3 regions of the Methylosarcina fibrata AML-C10 genome follow, and region 1 is predicted to be linked to each of the others. Evidence: riboswitches for the same ligand, from Rfam matches in the RefSeq annotation. Region 1 holds a riboswitch; each other region holds the start of a gene.
What was found. Region 1 has a riboswitch for cyclic di-GMP ahead of A3OW_RS0116120 (hypothetical protein). Riboswitches for the same ligand answer to the same signal wherever they lie in the genome.
Positions count from the first base shown of each region.

Region 2: another riboswitch for cyclic di-GMP. It lies ahead of A3OW_RS23985 (TolB-like translocation protein); the one in region 1 lies ahead of A3OW_RS0116120 (hypothetical protein).
Region 3: another riboswitch for cyclic di-GMP. It lies ahead of A3OW_RS0102850 (TolB-like translocation protein); the one in region 1 lies ahead of A3OW_RS0116120 (hypothetical protein).

Region 1 is NZ_KB889965.1:3,443,087-3,450,169, reverse strand. Features, by position in the region: gene A3OW_RS26565 (PKD domain-containing protein) at 1-1,826, shown strand, start outside; gene A3OW_RS26560 (L,D-transpeptidase) at 2,003-3,517, opposite strand; gene A3OW_RS0116130 (YcbK family protein) at 3,564-4,247, opposite strand; gene A3OW_RS0116125 (hypothetical protein) at 4,595-4,939, opposite strand; cyclic di-GMP riboswitch class I at 5,115-5,190, shown strand; gene A3OW_RS0116120 (hypothetical protein) at 5,306-6,061, shown strand; gene A3OW_RS0116115 (nuclear transport factor 2 family protein) at 6,328-6,690, opposite strand; gene A3OW_RS0116110 (hypothetical protein) at 6,914-7,083, opposite strand, start outside.
Region 2 is NZ_KB889965.1:749,993-757,075, forward strand. Features, by position in the region: gene A3OW_RS26230 (tannase/feruloyl esterase family alpha/beta hydrolase) at 1-1,183, opposite strand, end outside; gene A3OW_RS29210 (hypothetical protein) at 1,264-1,596, shown strand; gene A3OW_RS0103825 (choice-of-anchor tandem repeat GloVer-containing protein) at 1,662-1,922, opposite strand; gene A3OW_RS23980 (tannase/feruloyl esterase family alpha/beta hydrolase) at 2,064-3,719, opposite strand; gene A3OW_RS23985 (TolB-like translocation protein) at 3,819-5,054, opposite strand; cyclic di-GMP riboswitch class I at 5,297-5,371, opposite strand; gene A3OW_RS0103855 (class I SAM-dependent methyltransferase) at 5,951-6,709, opposite strand.
Region 3 is NZ_KB889965.1:564,634-571,716, reverse strand. Features, by position in the region: gene A3OW_RS0102865 (DNA translocase FtsK) at 1-1,109, shown strand, start outside; gene A3OW_RS0102860 (hypothetical protein) at 1,112-1,297, shown strand; gene A3OW_RS0102855 (glycine zipper family protein) at 1,776-2,207, shown strand; cyclic di-GMP riboswitch class I at 2,490-2,564, shown strand; gene A3OW_RS0102850 (TolB-like translocation protein) at 2,613-3,944, shown strand; gene A3OW_RS0102845 (hypothetical protein) at 4,209-4,517, shown strand; gene A3OW_RS0102840 (hypothetical protein) at 4,586-4,825, opposite strand; gene A3OW_RS0102835 (hypothetical protein) at 4,951-6,192, opposite strand; gene A3OW_RS0102830 (TolC family outer membrane protein) at 6,258-7,083, shown strand, end outside.

The sequences.
Region 1 (7,083 bases):
CGGTCGGCATCACGCCGCTGCGCATCGCCATCAATCCGTCGGGAACCCGCGTCTACGTGGCCAATCACTACTCGAATGATATTTCGGTCATCGATACATCCAGCCAGACTGTGGTGAAAAAGGTGACGGTGGGCACCCAGCCCGCCGGCATGGCGATAACGCCGAACGGAGCCGAGCTCTGGGTGGTCAACATCAACAGCGCGAACGTGTCGGTGGTCGATACGGCGACGAACACTGTGACTCATACCATTGACGTCGGCCCGACGCCCTGGACCATCGATTTCAGTCCGGACGGCAGCCTGGCCTGTACCGCTCCGGCCAACAATAATACCGGCGTCATTCTGGACGTGGCGACCAAGACCGTCAAGGCGACCTTGCCGGTAGGCACCGGCCCTTACTGGGTTAAATTTGATACCGAAGGCAAGAACTGTTACGTCACCAGCCCGGTCGACAGTCTGATTACCATCATCGATGCCAGCACTCTGTCGGTTTTCAAAAACATCAGTACCGCCGGCGGCGCCTGGCACGTGGACGTCAAGGATATTCCGATCAGCGGCGATCCCGACTCGGACGGCGACGGCGTGCCCGACAGCAGCGACAACTGCCCGTCGGTAGCCAATGCGGATCAGGCCGACAGCAATGGCGACGGCGTGGGCGATGCCTGCAATACGGTGCCCGTTTCGAATGCCGGGTCCGATCAGACCGTCACGGCGGGCAATCTCGTTACCCTCAACGGCACCGGCAGCTCCGATCCGGATAACAGCCCTTCGCCGTTGACTTACAGTTGGACGCAAACCAGCGGCCCGACGGTAACGCTGACCGGAGCTGACACGGCGCAGCCGAGCTTCACTCCGGGAGAGGCAGGCACTTATGTCTTTAGCCTGGTGGTCAACGACGGATTGGCGAACAGTAGCGCCGATTCGGTCACGATAACCGTTAACGCGGCAACCGGATCCAATACCGCACCCACGGCTCAAGCCGGGCCGGATCAATCGGTTGCCCTGGGGGCCCTCGTCGCTCTCGATGGCACCGGCAGTTCCGATCCGGACAACGGGCCTTCGGCGCTGACCTACAGTTGGACGCAAACCGGCGGCCCGACGGTGACGTTGACCGGAGCCGATACGGCGCAGCCGAGCTTTACTGCGGGAACCGCTGGGACCTATGCATTCAACTTGGTCGTGAATGACGGGGCGGCCAACAGCGCCCCGGATTCGGTCACAATAACGGTCAGCGAAACGGCCAGTCAAACCGACTTTGTGCGGATCCAGGCCCCGAACGGCGGTGACGTCTGGAACGAGAAAGTCAAAAATACCGTCTTTTGGGAGAGCAATCTCGACAGCAACGAACGGATGGTCATTTACCTGTCGATCGACCACGGACAAACCTGGAAGAAAATAGCCTCGCCCAAGAACAGCGGTTCGAAGGTCTGGAAAATTCCTAAGAACCGCTATGTCTCGAAAGAGGCCCTGTTCAAAGTCTGTGCCAAGAAGGACGATAGTTTGTGCGACGTCAGCGACTCGGTATTTACCATCAATAAAGCTCCGGTCGCGGATGCGGGGACAAAACAGAAAGTCACGGTCGGCACCGCAGTCCATCTCGACGGCAGCGCCAGCCACGACGACGATCAGGGCCCTACCAATTTGACCTATGACTGGTCTCAAAAAAGCGGCCCCGAAATCACTCTGAACGGCGCCCAGACGGCCACGCCGAGCTTTGTCCCGACCGTTAAAGGCGTCTATAAATTTAATCTGGTCGTCACCGACGGCTCGGCAAACAGTAAAACGGACAAAGTGACCGTCCGTGTGCGAAACGCGCCAAAGGAGTAGGTAAGAGGCGTCCGGACAACGGCCTGGACGGGGCGAATTGCCAGACTGCGAAGTTTACCGGCATTCATACCGGTAAACTTCGCGCCGGCTTCGTAAAGAGGTCAATGCTCTTTTCAAGGCTTGATTCTCGGGATCGGCTGTAAAGCGCTTTCGATCCTCACAGTTGAAATGACTGCCTACCTGACCACCACTCGGCCGGAAATCTCCTGCTTGACAGACATGTCGGAGGATTCGGCACGAGCCTGCTTGTCCGAGCCTTTGCTTGTTTCAATGGGCGTCTGACCGGCCGCCTGCGTCCGCGCTGGAGCCTTATTCATCACCGTCACCGGCAAACCCAGCGCCCCCCAACGATAAAGCCATCCGGCATCTTCGGAGACGTTGGGCCAGCGCTTGTTCTGGTCTTTGGTGGCCAGATTGACGCAGCCATGGCTGGCGGGCTGGCCGAAATTATTGTGCCAGAACGCGCCGTGAAAGGCATAGTCCTTATGGAAGAACTGCGTGTACGGCACCTTTTCCACTTCATAGAAACCGGGCTTTCCCCGGCCGACGTCGCTGCGCATCCTCTTGTAGCGGTAGCGGTCGTAGATATAAAACGAACCCGTCACAGTGGGCGTTTTGCTTTTGCCCGTGCTGACCTTGAAGGTGCGCACCACTTTGCCGTTTTCGACGGCTTCGACACGCTGGCTGTCCAGATAAACGAAGAGCCGCCGGTCCGTGCCGGTGCTGAATTGCTCGATCAGGGATTGCTTCAGCATGCCGCCTTGCACGCTGCGTAAATTTTGCACGTCGGCGCTTACTTCGATAGTGCTTGAGGCCGGCCACGCAGGTTTGGGAGTAAATTTAAGCAACTGCTGCCCGATCCGTCGCCATTTTCCATCGATGGTTTTGCCGTCGCTGGTCTGTACCCGGAGATGACCGGGGGCGTTATCGAGGTCGGCCAACGGTTCGCTAAAGGTCACTTGCAGCGGCAGCATCGAGCCTAAATTGTTTAAGCCATGGACATTGGTTTCGACGGCAAGAGGCGGCGGCGTCTTCAATTCCAGCGTTAGTGGCGGCAGAGAGACGCCCGAGACGGTTTTATAGCTTACCTGCACCGCGTAACTGCGGTCTTGTTCGTAAGCGCTGGCAAGCAGGCGGATGGTCTGGCCGCCGGCATCGGGTTCGGCGTCCAGCGTCAAACCTCCGACGGCCCGTACGTCCCGCACCGGGCGGTCGAAATGCAGCGTCACCGACGAGTCCGGCGCCAGCATTCTAAACACAGGCCCTTCCAGTTTCGGCACGGCGACCGTGGTGAAGTTCACTTCGCGGGTCTCGGACTGTCCGAACCAGGGCCGCTCCGCCGTCACCTTGAGCGTATGGCGAGTCTCGAAGGCCAGGGGCGCGGGGAGGCTCAGGCGGGTTTGATCCTTCGCGTCAAACAGAACCTTTCCCGAGCCGTCGCGCAGTTCGACCCTGGACAAGCGAGCTCCCGGGCCAATCGCCTCCAGAGTAATGATTTTGCGAGGGTCTACTTCGTTGTTGCTCCCCAGCGAGGTCATGGTAAAACCATAGGGCAATAGGCCCCGGCTGACATAGCTTCCGTCCGGACTGGCCGGCACGGCGAGCAATAAAGCCATGATCACCGCCACGGCTATCGAACTCAGCCAGAAAAAAATCGATTTGATCGAACTCAAATGAGTGGCCATTTTCATCGAGTCACCTTTGGTCCCAAGTCGTCAGAAGGCGATCACCGCTCCTCTACCAGGTTCTGAACCTGCCTGTATCCAAATGCACAAAATTATCCCGAGGATAATAACCCACGCCGCCTTGCGCCAACGTCAGCGCCGCGTTTCTAATTGTTTTGGAGGATACGCCCTCCAGCCTGATGTCAATCGCCCGGCCTTGCATATGAAAACTGTGCTCTGCGACGCCGTGACTGAATCTGCGTAACCAGGAATTGGTGAATGGAGAACGGTAACCGGAGATGATATGGAAAGGTTTATTGACGCCGAGGGTTTGCTTCAGAAAAAATAGCTGATCCAGTAACGCCGTATCGATGGGATGAACGTCATCGGTACGGAAATCGCGGAGCAAATAATTGATTTCCCGCAGCGCTTCTTCAATATAACGGCCGTGTTCGAAATAGGTTAATTTTAATTTATCGCCGGTATGCGTATGTTCGAACGCGAGCGTTTTGTGTTCGACGGCATGAAGATAAGGGGACAGAACGGGTTGCGTATTAACGTACGGCCTGGCTTTTCGCGCATGAGAGTAAGCCGGGTGCGCAGGTTCATGGCTGTGGCCCCGCCGGTGCGGATAAATCACGTGCCGAACCGCCGCAGTTGCCGCCTCGCTTCCGCTCAACGCCATCAAGGACCCCCACGCCAGCTTTTTCAGAAATTGGCGTCTTGACGCGATAGTATTGTCTTCATCCGTCTTCATATTTTTTAATAATTGCTTGTTCAACGTTTTAACCCGAATACGACGATTTTATAAAATGATTCATCGACTAGGGCCTATCGGAATCCGTATTAGTTCAATTCTGATCCGTTATTTACAAGAAGTATAGGCCAGCTCAAATTCGGCCGGAAATTTTTTCCCGGCCATTTTACCACCACTTGATGTGCTCGTGGGAATACCCGGTACTGATTTCAGGGCGAGCGATTATAAATTTGCGTAAAACTAGGGACCAATGGACAGTGATGCGATTAGGAGTGCTCGATATTGATAAATAGTCATCATAATAAAGTTTAACGGAAAAAATGTGCCGATAAAAACGAAGTGCACCGTTACGGATTTGCAAGAAGTTTGCTATAGACAATTTGTTGTTCCTGATCAGACCTGCTTCCATAAAAGCGCTCGGAAAGCCCAAACAAATACAACCTTTCATTCATCGTCATTCCGCCGATCCTTCTTATGGCGTCGTCCCTGAACGCCACCCAAAACTCGCGCGCTTTAGAATGGTCTTCTTCGCTAAATAGCCAGGTGTCGCCAAAGAACCGCTCGATCATGGTTTCAAGTTCGGTGACGTCCCGATCATCCTTTTTCCAGGCTTCAATGTGCCGGGCAAATTCCTCCAGTGCCTTTTCGTCTGAAACACCTTCGATTGATTGGACAAGTTCGTCGAGATTCATAGTTAGCTCTAACGCCGTAATTCACTGCCGGCAAAAAGCGCCGCTCGCTCTCCGCTCTGCTTTTTGCCGTCCGGGCAAGCAGCCCGGAAGAGTTTGTTGAAACCGGGCTGCTTGCTTAAAAATTGACAAAAACGCTCAGTAGAAACTTTATAAATCGTATGGTAATTTGACAAAAAATTACTAAAGCCAAACCTATGCGCAAGGTAGGGACAGAAAGTCGCGGATCCTCAAGGGAAAGCCGGACTGCCGAATGTGTCACGCGTTAGTGGCATGCCGGGCTGTCCGGTTTTTTTGTTGGAGTTGATAAAGCAACAAATTTTACCGTGACAGCGAAATTAAGCACTGTGAAAACGTTGGAGAGTCCCTATGAACAATAATAACAATAGAAAACACGCCGTAAAGTCAGCATTAATATTGGCGATGTCGGTAATGCTGGTTCCTGGCGCATTTGCGCGCGTATTGCCCGCTACTTCCCATGCTTATTACGGCATGACTTACGGGGAATGGAGCGCTAAATGGTGGGCATGGAATAACTCTATGGCGGTAGACCAGCACCCCCTTTTCGATACAGCCGACTGTAGCACAAGGCAATTGGGTACAGTTTGGTTTTTAGGCGGAACATCCACCGCTACAGACCGTGACGGAGAAACGGTTTGGGCAGCCGATCGTGTTTGCAACGTGCCTCGCGGAACGGCCCTTTTCTTCCCTGTAATAAACTCGGAAGCGGCAACGTTGGAAGGAGATGGAGAAGGGGATGAAGTGTTAAGAGCGCAGGCGGAATGGTACCAGAATCATGCTACGGAGTTGTTTGCAAAAATTGATGGAATTCCGGTTAAGAATCTGCAAAGCTACCGCGTTCAATCTCCATTATTTCAGTACGGCCCTCTTCCGGACAATAATGTCCCGTTCAATCTCGGCGGTTATTCCGGAGCAATTGCCGGCGCCAGCAGCGATTTCGTAGGGGATGGCGTCTATCTCTTGATCCCTCCCTTACCGGTCGGTAGACATGAAATCAGATTTGGCGGTAAGGCCATCTATTCTTCAACTAACGGAGATCCGTTTGATTTCATATTCAACCTGGACGTGAAGTATACAATCAATGTATTACCTCAAGAAAAATGATATTGGAGGAAGATCATAGACAGAGCCGCAGAATGCGGTCCTGTCTATGGGCTATAGAATTCCCCAATCCAGCTTGTAGCATGTAGTCCGGATGAAATGCAGCGGGTAGGTTAGGTTAACAGCTTTATCGTTAACCCAACACATCGATGCACCGAATGTTGGGTTGCAGAAAGCGCAACCCAACGCAGCTTTTTTCTGCGGTATCCTAATGCACCCGGATTAACAACGGAAAAAAGAGAAGTCCCCATGTCATCCTCCTGCGGCCCTCACGGCACCTCCGGCATTGGCAACCGCTGCAAACGCAAGAATGTGAGCTTGTCCCAATACCCGCGCTGAAACACGATCTTCCCGTTCACGACGTGAAAAAAGCCGCAGCCTCGTAGACCGAGAGGGTCGCGCCACTCGAGAATGGCCCACTCTCCCTCCTGAAAAATATGCTCAACGATGCATACCATCCTGGCATTGGCAAAGCCCGTTGCAAACATCTCTCGGATGGCAGCGCGGCCAACAACGGGTTCCTCGGCTACCTGATGGTTGGTCGCGTCTTCGCTGTAAAAGTCTGCAAGTGCATCTGCGTCGCCGCGATTGAAAGCATCGACCCAGGATTGAACAAGTTCACGAGATTCCATATACTCTATCCCAGGTTAAAGGGAACGCCTGGCGCACACCCTTGTGCTTATCAATAACCAGCCGAGATAGCCGGCCGCAGCAACATCATAGGCCAGGCAGAATGACGGCCTAAAACAAAACTTCAACACTGCCAACGTGTGTCGCTCCCCTTTGACCGACTTGTTGGGCTAACCAGCACAGCCAAAGCCAACTCGCCGATCATCGGTATTTTTTTAAAGAGTACTACTGAAAAGTAGATCGAAAAATAATCACAGCCCCTTTACCAAAACCATAGCTGGTCGTGATGAGGCTGGCAAAAAGATAGATTTCGAACACTTGCGACCAGATACCGATCAAAGGCGTTTGTCCAGCCGTTGTCGGGTCAAGCGCAGGGAAGATCGCTTGTAGCAGAA
Region 2 (7,083 bases), 2.7 Mb from region 1:
CTCCTTCCTTCATCTGATCGATGGTTTTATCGAAGAAGGCCTTGAAGTTGCTGTAATCCAGGACTTGCCAATCCCACGAAGGGTCGAAATAGACCCAGTACCGCGGCTGTTCTATCGCAACCTGAAACGGATCCGGGCCTGCCAGAGCGGACAAGTCGGTGCCGCGAACTTCGCCGTACCACAGGCGCTTGTTTTTCTTTTCATTAGTGGAGCCGTACCAGATCTTGTTGATCGCAGCCGCCTCCGAGGCGGTAAGACAGGTATTGTCGCTTGCCGTACAGCCAGCGCTGGCCAATTCCTCCGCACCGTAGGTGCAGTCCCTTGGATCGGTGAGCACGCCGTCGACCACCCCGTCCAGATCGTCGCAGGCGGCAACGGCCGCGTTGGTCGCCAGGGTAAGTTTGTCAGGTGTCACGGCTCCTCCGTTTTCCAGGCGGCTTGCCATTTGCGGCCAAATCATGGCGGCCTGGAAGCGGTCAAAATGGATTGCGGGAGCGCCGGCCAGAATGCCGTCATAATCCTCGGGATAGCGCTGCGCCATCGCCAGGCCCTGGCGGCCGCCGGTCGAACAGCCGTTGAAATAAGAGTAGCCGGGCGGCGTCCCATAGAAAGCCTGGGTCAGTTGCTTGCCGATGACCGCCATCAGATGTATGGACCGATAAGCGAAATCCATCTGAAGCGGAATGTTGGGATTGCCGGGCGACGACATGGCAAAACTGCCGTCAAGAGGTGCAACAGACGGATCGGAATAGATGCTGGTATGCCCGGTATCGGTGGTAATGCCGACATAGCCCGACGCCGTCGAGGCCGGAATGGTGTTTATTCCTGCGTAAACACTGCCGCCTTCCGATTGCAGACGCCCATTCCAGTTCCCGCCCGTCGGAAGGCCGATCCAAATGTGGATAGCCTCGGGCACGAGAACCTTGACCAGGCAATACGGAATACCGGTGTTCGTTGTTTCCGGAGCCGCAGACTCGATGGTGGCGGCAAGGGAAGAGGAATCATCGGTGACCAGGCCCACAGATCCGACGCCGGCCATACTGCATTCCAGAATAGGGCTGGGGCCCGCCTGGCTGACGGTCGTGAAGACCAGCAGCGCCAGCAGGCTGACGGTTCCGGCGCAGTAACGCACTTTTTTGCCGAAGAGATCGGAGTTTTCCGAAGGAATTTGGGCAAATCTCATAATTCTCCTTTTTACTAATTTTACGAGTTAGTCTGACGACCATTTTGCGTTATAACTCGTTCGAACGAAAGACGGATAGCATGAAAATCGGCCCGTTGTTTCGTTTCTTCTTATGGCGTCTTCTTTACCTGGACGGTGACTTTGTCCGCTTTACTGTCGATGGCTACGTCGTTGACCGTCAGACTGAATTTATAGCTGCCCTTGACCGTGGGGGTAAAGCTCGGCGTGGCGGTATCGGCCCCGCTCAGGGTTACGGTCGGTCCGCTTATTTGAGCCCATCGGTAAGTCAGCGACGAAGGACCGTTGTCGGCATCGACGCTGGCGCTGCCGTCGAGATGGACTTCGCGGCCGACCGTGATTTTCTGTTTCTTGCCTTGAAGACGATGCCGCCGCCATTGACCGTAGTGTCATAGAAAGTGCCGTCGCTGGCCTGAATCAGTCCGGCTTGAGGATTCTTTCCGCCCTCGGCTCCGTCGAATTAGTGCAGCATAGTAAAGTTTCCGGTGGCACTGATCTTGAACACCGTTCCGGCCCCTTGGCTGCCGCCGTAAACCGTGGTGCCGTAGAAGTAGCCGTCGCTGCCCTGGACCAGCTTGCCGCGGGGCGTTCCTTCCGGCTTGCCCAGAGACTGAAGCACTTGATATTCGTAGGAGGCTAGGGCGCTGGTTGAACCCATCAGCCAAATCAAGCAGTTCAGCATGACGCCGATCTTCGCTCGGGAAAAAGGAATCGTATTCATAGGGGCCTGCTTTTTGATTATTCAGTTCGTGGCGTGACTGTCCAGGCCGAGGAACAAAATTCTCAGCCTGGACTTTCTTATCGCTTTCGCAGATTTAGAGCCACGCCTTTGCGGCATGGCAAGAAACCTTCGTCGACGGCGCTATTTTATTGGCTTGTCGTGAGGATAATTGTCTTTTCCCCGTTTGCACTCGAAGTTGGCCGAGTCATTGATGCCGGTGCTGTCCTTCCCGGTATAAACCGCGACGTCAGGGTAGGGACAGAGCGGCCGGGTTTGTGTCACTACCCCGCTCGTAGTCTTCTTTGCTGCCAGGATCGTCTCGGGCGCCACGCCGTTCTCGACCCAGTTGACGACATAACTGAACGGATCTTGCGGCACGGGCCCGGTATTGGTTCCCGTGTCTCCACAATGACCGACGCCGGGCGCCATGAACAAGCGGGCGAATTCCTGCGTATGCGTATAACCCCCGCCCAGTGTGTTGACGACTTCGTCGTAATAATCGATGGTGCCTTCGGGCATGATCAACTGATCGGCAAACCCGTGCCACAGGATCAGCTTGCCGCCGCGGTCGCGGAAGGCGGAGAGGTCCGGGTTATCCGTGGCTGTTCCTCCCGGAGCCATCTGGGTGATTGTGTCATCGATATAAGACTCGAAGTTGCTGTAGTCCAGCTCCGTCTTCCAGTCCCAGTTCGGGTCGAAATAGACCCAGTATTTCGGCTGCTGTGTCGCAACCGGAAATGGGTTTAGAGCTCCTGCCGGGGATAATGTCAAGGCTGACAAATCGGTGCCGCGAACTTCGCCGTACCACAAGCGCTTGTTCCCTTTCTCGTTGGTGGAGCCGTACCAGATCTTGTTGATCGCGTTAGCCTCGGTGGCGGTAAGGCAGTCTGTGCTGTTTGCCTTGCAGGTCTTGCTGACCAATTTCTGTGCGTCGTAGGTACATCCGCGTGGATCGGTGAGCACGCCGTCGACCACGCCGTCCTGATCGTCGCAGGCGGCCACGGCCTTGCTGGTGGCCAGGTCGAGCCTCGCCTTGGGTACCGCTCCTCCATTCTCCAGAAGGCTTACCATCGGCGGCCAGAGCATGGCGGCCTGAAAAACGTCAAAGTTAATTGCCGGGGCGCCAGCCAGAATGCCGTCATAATCCTCGGGATAGCGCTGCGCCATCGCGAGCCCCTGGCGGCCGCCGGTCGAACAGCCGTTGAAATAAGAACGGCTGGGTGATGTTCCGTAGAAAGCCTGGATCAGTTGTTTTCCGATGACGGACATCAGGTGCACGGACCGGTAAGCGAAATCAATCTGAACCGGAATGTTGGGGCCACCACCGGACGGAAGCATGCCAAAACTACCGCTAAGAAAAAAACCGGAATGTCCGGTATCGGTTGTTATGCCGACATATCCTGACGACATCGAGGTCGGAGGGGTGCTCGCCCCCCCATAGACACTGCCGCCCTCGGACTGCATGCGCCCATTCCATTTCTCTTTCGTCGGTAGGCTGACCCAAATGTTAATCCCTTGAGAAACGGAACTATTAGCCGGTTGAGGCGGCACGTGAACCTTGACCCGGCAATAATCAATATTATTGCTCGTCTGCGATGTCGCTTCCTCGATAGTAGCGGTGATCTGGGGGACATCATCCGTAACCGGATGCAGAGATGCGAAGGGCGTACTGCAATCTATAGCGTAGCCGACGGCCGTAAAGCCCAGTAGCGCCAACAGACTGAATGCTCTGGCGCAGTAACGCGCCCCTTTACCGAAGAGATTGGAATTCTCCGGTGGTATTTGGGTAAATCTCATAAAATTCTCCTACTGATTAAGTGATTTTCCGAATGAGTAGCACAATCAGCCACCCACTGAATGGTGCAACGTTAAGTCGCAAATATCATAGGCCTCCGCCTACCACAGGCGGCTTACGAAGGCGTCATAGACTCCGTAGCCGCTGGCTCCGCCATTGTTATCCCCCGGAACCAGATTGCTGGAATCGGACGAAAATGAGATGAAACGACCCGTATCGGAAATACGGGGACGTTGACTGCCGAAGTAGTAATAGTCTCCCGCCACAGGATCAATCGAGGCCAGTCTTGTTTCCCCGGTTTTCAGATCATGCACTACCACATTGGTCGTTATGTAGTAATAAGAATTAAGTTCTCCGCCATAGAAGGAGGTAAATGCGACATGACGGCCATTGCGGGAAATTGAAGGGTCGTAGCTTAAGCCTACCTGAACACCCGAACTATCAATGGAAGCGAGCTTCGTCTCACCGGTCTTACGGTCGTGTATGAAGATATCCGTCCCCGGATAGTCGTAACCTACAGAGTAAAAACCATTGTTGGTATCCCCTTCCACCAGATTGCAAGCATCGGATTCGAACGCTACGAAGCGGCCGTCGGCGGAAAGAGAAGGCGAACCACTATAAATAGAAAACCAAGCACCGGCACAATATTCCGAAGGATCATATCCGGAAATGCTGGCTTCTTCTCCAGAGCTGCTGATGGAAACTCGTTCGGTCACCCCCGTTTTCAGATCGCGAACGAAGACATCCATTAATCCGTTGGTGTCTCCATCCACCAGATTGCTGGCACCGGATGTAAACGTGACGAAACGGCCGTCGGCGGAAAGGACCCGTCTGCTGTCATATGAACCGCTACCATTGTTGCCTTCCACGCCGGCGCTGTCGACGGAAGCCCGCCGCGTTACGCCGGTTTTCAGGTCGCGCACGAACACGTCGCTGACACCGTTGGTATCGTCCGGCACCAGATTGGCAGCATTGGACGAAAACGCCACGAAACGGCCGTTCGCGGATAGGGAGAAGCCATAGTTTGCGGGGTAACCCTGCTCGTCCGAGCTATTGACGAAAATCCGCTGCGTCCGGGCCTTTTTCAGGTCGCGCACGAACACATCGGCAACGCCATTGGTGTCACCGGCGATCAGATTGCTGGCCTCGGATAAAAAAGTCACGAAGCGGCCGTTGTTCGATAAGGCGAGAACGGAACTGCCGCCCTTGCCCTCATTGCCGGCGTTGCCCAGCGAGACCCGCTGCGTCAAACCGGTTTTCAGGTCACGAAGAAAGACGTCCTGAACCCCATTGTTGTCTACGGAGACCAGGTTACTGGCGGACGAATCGAACGCCACGAAGCGTCCGTCGGCGGAAACGGGGCCGTCAACGCTTGACGCATTGCCTTCTTCGCCGGTGCTCGATATCGAGGTGCGGATCGTTAGCGGGGGGGGGGGCCGAAGTTGCCGCAAGGGGCGTCAGAGCGGAAAGCAAACCGCCGGCGACAGCCAAGGGAAAAAGTCTGCGGGAGAGAAAAATTGATTTGTTCATGCTTCACCGCCTTGGGTCTCATTGTTCGGTGGCCATGACGCTGGTCATAATCGGCAGCCCGGCTGTCCCATGGGGATCCGCGGCTTTCCGTCCCTACCTTGCGATAGGTTTGGCTTTGATAAATCTATATAAGTTTTTTACTCTATTCTAAATAACTTTTCAACTGAGCATTTTACTCATCTTTCAAATCGCTCGAACGAACGGCTGCGCAAACTCCTTCGCCTTATACTGATCAACCCGACCAACTGTCGGCTGAGAGATCGCTCTGTTCGGCTACCCATTCAAGAGAATTTACACACAAAGATCATGCCAATAATTCAATAAGAAGAAGTAGTTAGTTTTATCAGCTATTTGATTGGAGTTATCGGCAAATCTCTTTTGCAAAAGGCGACATCTGAGACACTATTATGTCTCATAATTGTCTCGAAGTTGTCTCAAGAGACAGATGTGAGACGGTTTTTGGACGGGATAGAAGTTGGTCTGGATCTTTACTTTCTCCAGCTTTTCACTTGCGGGCTCGAGTTCGTCCGGCAAAACACGACGCCGGATTCAGGCTTATCCATTCGTACTGACAGGTGACCGTCACGATCCCGAATTGAAGCGAGTAAAAAATAAGCGCGCCATTGCTGCCGCCTGAACTTGCGCAGAAGGCGAACCGGGGATAATGAAATACTTCCGGCACGTTATCGTCCGGACGAATTCATTATCTTGGCCGAATCTGAAGAAAATCCTGATCGCAGGAGAAGCGGAATCCCAGGTCCGCGCAGATAAAATAATTTCGCACATAGTCCTCGAGATCCCGGCGCGCGGGCGGATGATCCATCGGCAGCAGATTGAGCATGAACTCGGCAATGGTGTAGGCGGAGTTAAAATCGGTGGTGTTGACGTGAGCGGGCACGGTCTCGATGGCGACCTCGTAACGATCGCCCTGTTTGTCCCGAAAGGCCCGGGCCAGAGCAGGCAAATCGAAACTTCGTTCCAGGAAATGCCGCATCATCCGCATGCACTGCGTGTCGTGGTGCTGCAAAACGACTATCAGTATGCCGTCGGACGACAGCATCGAGGCGAGTTTTTCCAGGGTCGGCATCCAGTCCGAACTATCCAGGTAGTAGAGCACGTGGGAACAGAGTACGAAATCGCCCGAGTCCGCGATGGCCGCTTCCATGATCCCTTCGGAGAACACTTCAGCCAAAGGGCAATTGTTCTTAAGTTCCGCCCGTAACGAGTCATTCGGCTCAAGCGCAATCGTTTGATCGAACGCATCGGTAAACCACGAGGTAACCAGTCCGTTGCCGGCGCCGACGTCTATGAAAACCTGCCGTGACGGCAGCGTTTCCACGAAGCCGTTGAGCCATTGATGAGCCTTGGCTTTCTGATCGGTGTGATTGAGAAAGGTTTGGAAGGCGTGATAATACTCGCTCGACTGCGAGCCGTAGACGTTAATGGGTTGCGGCGTATTCATAGTCGTCACTCCTCGAATCCGGTTTCAGGTTACGGGGTTAACTGCGGCCAATCCTCATTGTACCGCTACGATCCAATGTGAGATAGCCTTTAATTGCCGCGTTCAAAGTTTTGCATGCCGGGTGTCGGTTCGGTCTCATCAGCCCTATCGTATTTTATGTTCAGTACCGAACAGATCGTCCGACTGCCTCTCTTTATGATGATTTATGCCGATTTTGTGGATCAGGCAGTTAATGCCGAAGAAATCGTCTACAGGACGATTCGCCCATATAACCAAGCAGCGCAAGTTCCGCTAGCAAACGAATATCCGATTTTTTCAAGCGTTCGGAAGGGTGGGGCTTTGATGTATCCGGGGTCTGGCGCATACGGCGGTCG
Region 3 (7,083 bases), 2.9 Mb from region 1:
TGGGCAAGGACATCTCCGGCGCGCCGCTAATCGCCGATCTCGGCAAAATGCCGCATGCGCTGGTCGCAGGCACCACCGGTTCCGGCAAATCGGTCGCCATCAATACGATGATTCTCAGCCTGCTCTATAAAGCCACTCCGGAACAGGTCCGGATGATCATGATCGACCCCAAAATGCTGGAGCTGTCGGTGTACGAAGGCATCCCGCATTTGTTGACGCCCGTCGTCACCGACATGAAAGAGGCCAGCAACGCCTTGCGCTGGGCCGTCGCCGAAATGGAGCGGCGCTACAAGCTGATGTCGAAAATGGGCGTCAGAAATCTGGCCGGCTTCAATCAATTGATTCTGGACGCCGAAGCCCGAGGGGAAACCATTCGCGATCCGATGTTCCAACCGCTCAATCCGCTTGCCGAAGGCGAAGAAATTCCTCATCTACAGATGCTGCCCAGCATTGTCATCATCATCGACGAGCTGGCCGACATGATGATGATCGTCGGCAAAAAAGTGGAAGAGCTGATCGCCCGGCTGGCGCAGAAAGCCCGTGCCGCCGGCATTCATTTGATTCTGGCCACGCAGCGTCCGTCGGTGGACGTTCTGACCGGCCTGATCAAGGCCAACGTGCCCACCCGGATTTCCTTTCAGGTGTCTTCAAGGATCGATTCCCGCACGATTCTCGATCAGGGCGGTGCCGAGGCTCTTCTGGGCAACGGCGACATGCTGTTCCTGCCGTCGGGCACCAGCATTCCCATCCGCGCGCACGGCGCTTTTGTCGACGACCACGAAGTGCATCGCGTAGTCGAGTTCCTGAAACAGACCGCGCCGACCAATTATCTCGAAGAAATTACCCGGGACGTTTCCGACACCGGGGACGGCGGCAGTTATGGCGGCGGCAGTTACGGCGACTCCGAAACCGACTCCCTGTACGATCAAGCCGTACAATTCGTGACTGAAACGCGCAAGGCTTCGATTTCCAGCGTGCAGCGGCGCTTCAAGATCGGTTACAACCGGGCCGCCACGATGATCGAGGAAATGGAAGCCGCCGGCGTCGTCAGCCCGGCCGAATCGAACGGCTCACGCGTCGTGCTGGCGCCGGCCCCGGTCAAGGATTGACGATGAACATAGCCCTGGCCGGCGTCATCATTCTTTCACTGTCGGCGCTCGGCGGCTGGATGATCGTTAAAGGCTATTCGTCCGAACAGCCCCGGCAGGTCAAAGCGGTGCTTTTCGGGCTTTATTTTTGGGGTCTGGCATTCTTGCAGTTGCTGATTGCCGCGAGCGCTTATTATTTAATGAAATGATGCGGGGCTGAATCTCGCCCGGCATCAACGGTGCAGGACTTGCCGATTCACAACCTATAGAAAATGCCCAAGCTCGCCATCGGCGATGGCACCCTGAGCTTTTGCACCCTAAAGCAACAATCATTGAAAATGAACCCGTTTGCCAGCCCATTATCTAATTTCCATCAATTCAGGAAACCGACCTCTATTTGATCGATTCTATTTAGCGATTTACTTTAATTTTCACAGGCATTCCGGCCTTCAGGATAACTGTATCGATTTAAACTGATGAGAGTCCAAGCTGATTCGACCGGGTATGGAAAATTACGGAAAGTCTGCAAGAAAATTCAATTAATTGCTCAATTTTAGTAATCTATAACGACTTCAAGGCGTTGAGTCGATCGTTAAATTCGATGCTGGCGAGAATACAGCCGGTTGCTTGCCGCCTGATTCCATGACTGCATTGGCATACCCTTGTCCTCTGAAATGGGAGAGCCTCATGTCCAAGTTTATTTTGTCTCTTGCTATTTTGTCTCTTGCCCTTGCCCTGATGCTGGAAGGCTGCGCCTCGACCCGGCCGGTTCTTTATCCCAACGCGCACTACAACGCGGTCGGAGCTGAAACTGCGCAACGCGACATCGACGTTTGCATGGATCTGGCCGAAGCGGCCGGGGCCGATTCGGATAGCGGCGGCGCCGGAAAGGCGGCCGCTCAGACCGCCGGAGGCGCTGCCGTCGGTGCGGCTTCGGGTGCCGTGGGCGGTGCGGTGGTGGGCGCGGCGGGTTCCGGATCGGCGATCGGGGCGGCCGCCGGCGCGACCACCGGCCTATTGCACTGGCTGTTTAGCGAACCGGACCGCAGTCCTGCCTTTGAGAATTTCGTAAACCGATGTTTGCAAGAGCGAGGTTATCAGACCGTCGGCTGGGATTAAAAGTATGAATCCAAAGAAACGACGCTACAAAATCAAGCATTGGCAATGCTTACAGTGAAATCTTGCTCAATCGGGGCTCCTTGGCGCTCCGGTTTGAGGTCTCGCGATTGAACGTTGGTTTCAACCGGAGGAGCCTCGCCATCGGATCAAGGTGCATTTGCGCTGAGCAACTTAATCGGTTTTGTCTCATTTTCATTCTATCAGGCGCAAGCTCTAAGATTTAAAGATGACTAAAACACTCAGTTGAAATGTTAATAAGAACAGAGTAAAAAGCGACTGATCATTCATCAAAGCCAAACCTATCGCAAGGTAGGGACAGAAAGTCGCGGATCCTTGTGGGAAAGCCGGACTGCCGATAATGGCCAGCGTTAGGGTCACTCACTGATAAAATGAAGGTGATTCTCCATGAAAACCCAACTACCGTTTTTCAATCAATGGGCCGCTCTGGCTATTGTGAGCGCTTTAAATATTGCACTATCCCCCATCTCTACAACTTTAGCCGCTCCGCCCAGTACTAGTCGAGTGTCGGTATCCAGTACGGAAGTACAAGGTAATGGCGGCAGTACTGGATCCGTCATGTCCGCCAACGGCCGTTTTGTGGTGTTTAATTCCGATGCCAGTAACCTGGTTTCCGAAGATTCTAACGGCGTAACAGACACTTTCGTGCGCGATCTTAAAACCGGCCTGACACAACGAGTTTCCGTTAACAGCAAAGGGATAGAAGGTAATAATGGGAGTTATCTGTCACCCGCCATATCCGCCGATGGCCGCTTCGTGGCGTTTGCTTCCGATGCCGGCAACTTGGTCCCTGGGGATGACAATAACTGGATGGATATTTTTGTGCGTGATTTGAAACTTGGCGTAACTCAACGAGTGTCCGTAGACAGCGCGGGAAGAGAGGCTAATCTCGAAAGTTATTGGCCCGCAATTTCCTCCAATGGGCGTTTCGTGGCATTTGTATCCTATGCCAGCAATTTGGTCACTGGCGATAACAATGGAGTAGCGGACATCTTTGTTCGCGACCTTAAAATCGGTACCACACGAAGGGTGTCCCTGAGCAGTTTTGGGGATGAAAGCAATCAATACAGCTACGGTCCTTCTCTTTCTGCCAATGGTCGCTTCGTTGCGTTCGCATCTTATGCCAACAATTTGGTCGAAAACGACAATAATGGAAGAACCGACGTCTTTGTACGCGACCTTAAAACCGGCGTGACTCAACGCGTTTCCATCGATAGTCAGGGAGTTGAAGGCAATGGCAGCAGTATTGGCCCGGCTGCCATGTCGGCTAATGGCCGTTTCGTGGTATTTTCATCCGAAGCCGGCAACCTGGTCGAAGAAGACAATAACGACACTTTTGACGTCTTCCTCCACGATCTAAAAACGGGGGCAACACAACGCGTCTCATTGAATAGCACGGGAATTGAAGACAACGGCTCCTTCGGTAGCCTCAATCCCTCCATCTCAGCCAATGGTCATTTTGTGGCGTTTGAATCATTTGCCAGTAACTTTGTGGAGGAGGATACCAACAATTCACCTGATATCTTCATTCGCGACCTCAATAAGGGGGTGACCCAACGTGTGTCGGTAGATAGTTCGGGATTTGAAAGCAACGGTTCCAGTTACCAATCTTCAATTTCCGCCGACGGCCGCTTCGTGGCGTTTGGCTCCGATGCCAGCAACTTGGTCCCGGGGGATGACAATGGCGCGAGTGATGTCTTCGTGCGTCGCAGATGGTAGCAGAAAAGAACTGATCAGTCTGGTAAAGTCCATAAGGGTCGCTCCCAAGCATTGAACAGAAAATCCCGGGATCCCAAATTAATTGAAGCTAAACCGTCGTAAGGCAAGGACGGAAAGCCACGGATATTCTAAGCGGAATGCCGGACTGCCGATGGTGACCGGCATTAGGTCCATAATGGGTTATGTTGCCCAGAAAAAATGCCTCATATGCCGGACTAACATGAAGGCTTCAATAGTCTAAAAAATCTGACGACGGGACAGAAAGTGCTCGTTTCCGTCCAGCCCGGATCGACGTCGGCCGATTGCGTCAAAGCCGGCCTGTCCGTCAGCGAGAACGACAAGGTCGGCGTCCGTTTGCAGGGTACGGTTCAGTTCAACAGCCGCTCCGTGAAAGCGACGGCGAGCGGATTCACCCTGCAAAGCGCCGTTTGTGAAAATCAGAGAACTAAGCAGAAAGTGACCGTGCGTCTGAAACCGGAAACTTCCGCGGCCGACTGCTCGGCATCGGGCCTTAAAATCAGGCCGCGCGATTTGGTCGGCATTCGGTTAGTAGGCTCAGTCGCTGGGTCATAAGGGTTATTGAGTATTTTCACGGACCATAGCCGCGGAAAGGACTGAGGGGGATAAAAATATTATCGGCCTTATTGTCTGATCTCCCAGCGCAATTCGATAAGGGTTGTCAGGCTTTTGCCGGGATCGGCGAACACCTGTTCCGGAGAGCACCCGTAGCGATCCCGGTAAGCTTCCACTGATGCCGTCAAGTCCAGCCCTTCATGGAAGGCCTCCCAACGCAGGTGATCGACATGGGCCAAGCTCTCGCCGGTTAGACTGACGCCGAGTTTGGCACCCAAGTCGACCGGTTTGTCCCGTTTACCCAGCACCAACGTGCATTAATTAGAGCAAATAACGCTTAATAATTATTTTTATTCAATAGGTTATATTTACTGAGCAGAGTCTAATTATTATAGTTTCAGAATATTTAAAAGTTTCTGTTTGATTCTTTTCCTCAATCAATGGTCTCAACCCACCTGCAGCGGTCCAGAACCAGTTGATCGGTGTGGTGATTGCCGATGCCTTTGGCGATCAGCGCAATGATCCTATCGTCGGTATCGTAGCCGATATGGGCATCCAGAGGATTGGCCAGTTTGCCGAGTCCGAAGGCGTCAAAAATGGTGGCGACGTTGATGTTGATGTTGGTCACGTCGATGCATAAACGGGAGTCCAGATATTTTTCGGCAAAACCGTGCGGAATCGCGTAACTCAGCAAATCGTTCGGATCGCTGAAAGCAATGATCGGCGTTTTGCTGATGATGCGTTCGTTGAATTTTTCGCCTTCGGGCCGGCAATAGGCTGCTTTCTGATTGCTGATCTCGGGCAGCTTCCGGCCGAGTTGCAGCATCGGCAACTGATTGGACATCATGTAAATGGGAATTTCCTTGTTTTTCAAGGCATTTCTGAAATCGGGGTCCCGTTCGTCAATGATCGAAGCAATGCGTTGCATGCCGTCGATGGTGATGCGGCTGCCGAGACTGTGCGAAATCACCGCGTACTGGTCGTTGCGAATGTTGGCCGGCGCACTATCTTCATTGAAGGAACAGGCTTGCATGACGTCGTCCGGCAGGCTTTTCCAGTCGCTTTTGGTCATCCAGCAAAATGCTTGAGCGAACGATACCAGAATATCCTCCCGGCTCTCGCCCAGATAAATGATCGGGTCGGGACCTGTATCGTTGGAGAATTTTTTCATTAGATCGTTGATTTTTGCCCGGCGGAAGGAATACTCGCCGGAATTGTCGTAGGCCAGCACTTCTTTCTGGTACGCCGTGATTTCCGACCAGGTCAGTTCATAAAAGAGCAACTCTTTTCTTCTATCCCTGCTTAACAAACGGTTGATTCTCAAATTTCCGAGTTTTTTTCCGGTTTCCGTCCGGCTGGTCAGTTTGATGTTTTTTTGCCTGGCCGCCATGACCGGCAAATCGAGCTTTTGCGCCAGTTTTTCAAGAAACTGGGTGGAATAACCCGGCAAATGGTCGCCCACGCCGTGCACCATCAGTACCTTCATTCTTCCTCTGGCATTGTCCAGATACGGTTCGATGCCGTCGAAAGGTTTGCCCCAGACCTCGCAAAGGCGGCTGTCGACCGTTTGCTGTTTCTCGAGATAAGCCTCGACCATGCCCTTGCCGAAGCTGGCGCAACCGCTTAATTGAGCTGCTGTTGCGAATAAAAAGAAAATTTTAAATAGCGGATTCATGCGTTATAGTGATATCGGAAAAGACAGTTGAAAAACAACCTTACATAATAGCATCAGCCCATTAAATGCCCATTAAACCGGACAATGGGCTTCCTCATCAGCCATCCTGGACCATGATCAGGCACTTTGGATTAAAGAAACTTGCTGCTCTCGTAATTTTTCTAGCCGGAACCCCATCGATAAAAGCCCAGAATTTATCGGAAATCCATCAACTGGCCTTGCAAAACGACCCTGCATTAAAGCAGAGCGAAGCCCGGCAGGCCGCCGTCGGCGAATCGAAGAATCAAAGCACCGCGCGCTTTTTTCCCGTGATTACCGCGACCGGAACCAGCAGCAAGGATTATCTGCACAATAAAAGAGCGGGAGCTTTCGATTTCCGCGGCCTCCAGGTCAATCAGGATTTCTGGAGCCATACGTTCAGCCTGAACATCACCCAGCCCCTGTTTCACTGGGACTACTGGATCCAACTCAGCCAGTCGGAAAACCGGATAGCCGAGGCCGAAGCGAACTATCAGGCAGAGCTTCAGAATTTGATGACGAGAACGACGGAAGCTTACTTTAATGTTCTGTCCGCGCAGGACAATCTGTCTTTTATCCGGGCGGAAAAAGACGCCATCGCCAAGCAACTGGATCAGGTCAAGCAGCAGTTCGAAGTCGGCATTGCCGCCATTACCGACGTCAATGAAGCCCAGGCCGGCTTCGATCAGGCCGGCGCCAGCGAGATAGAAGCCATCAACCAGGTGGATAATGCCAGGGAAGCCTTATATGAAATCATCGGCGAACAGGAGGTAACCCTCGATGCCTTGAGCGACCGGTTGCCGCTGAAAAAGCCGGAGCCTGCGATCCTTTCGGAATGGAGCCACAGGGCCGAACTCGACAATTACCATGTCA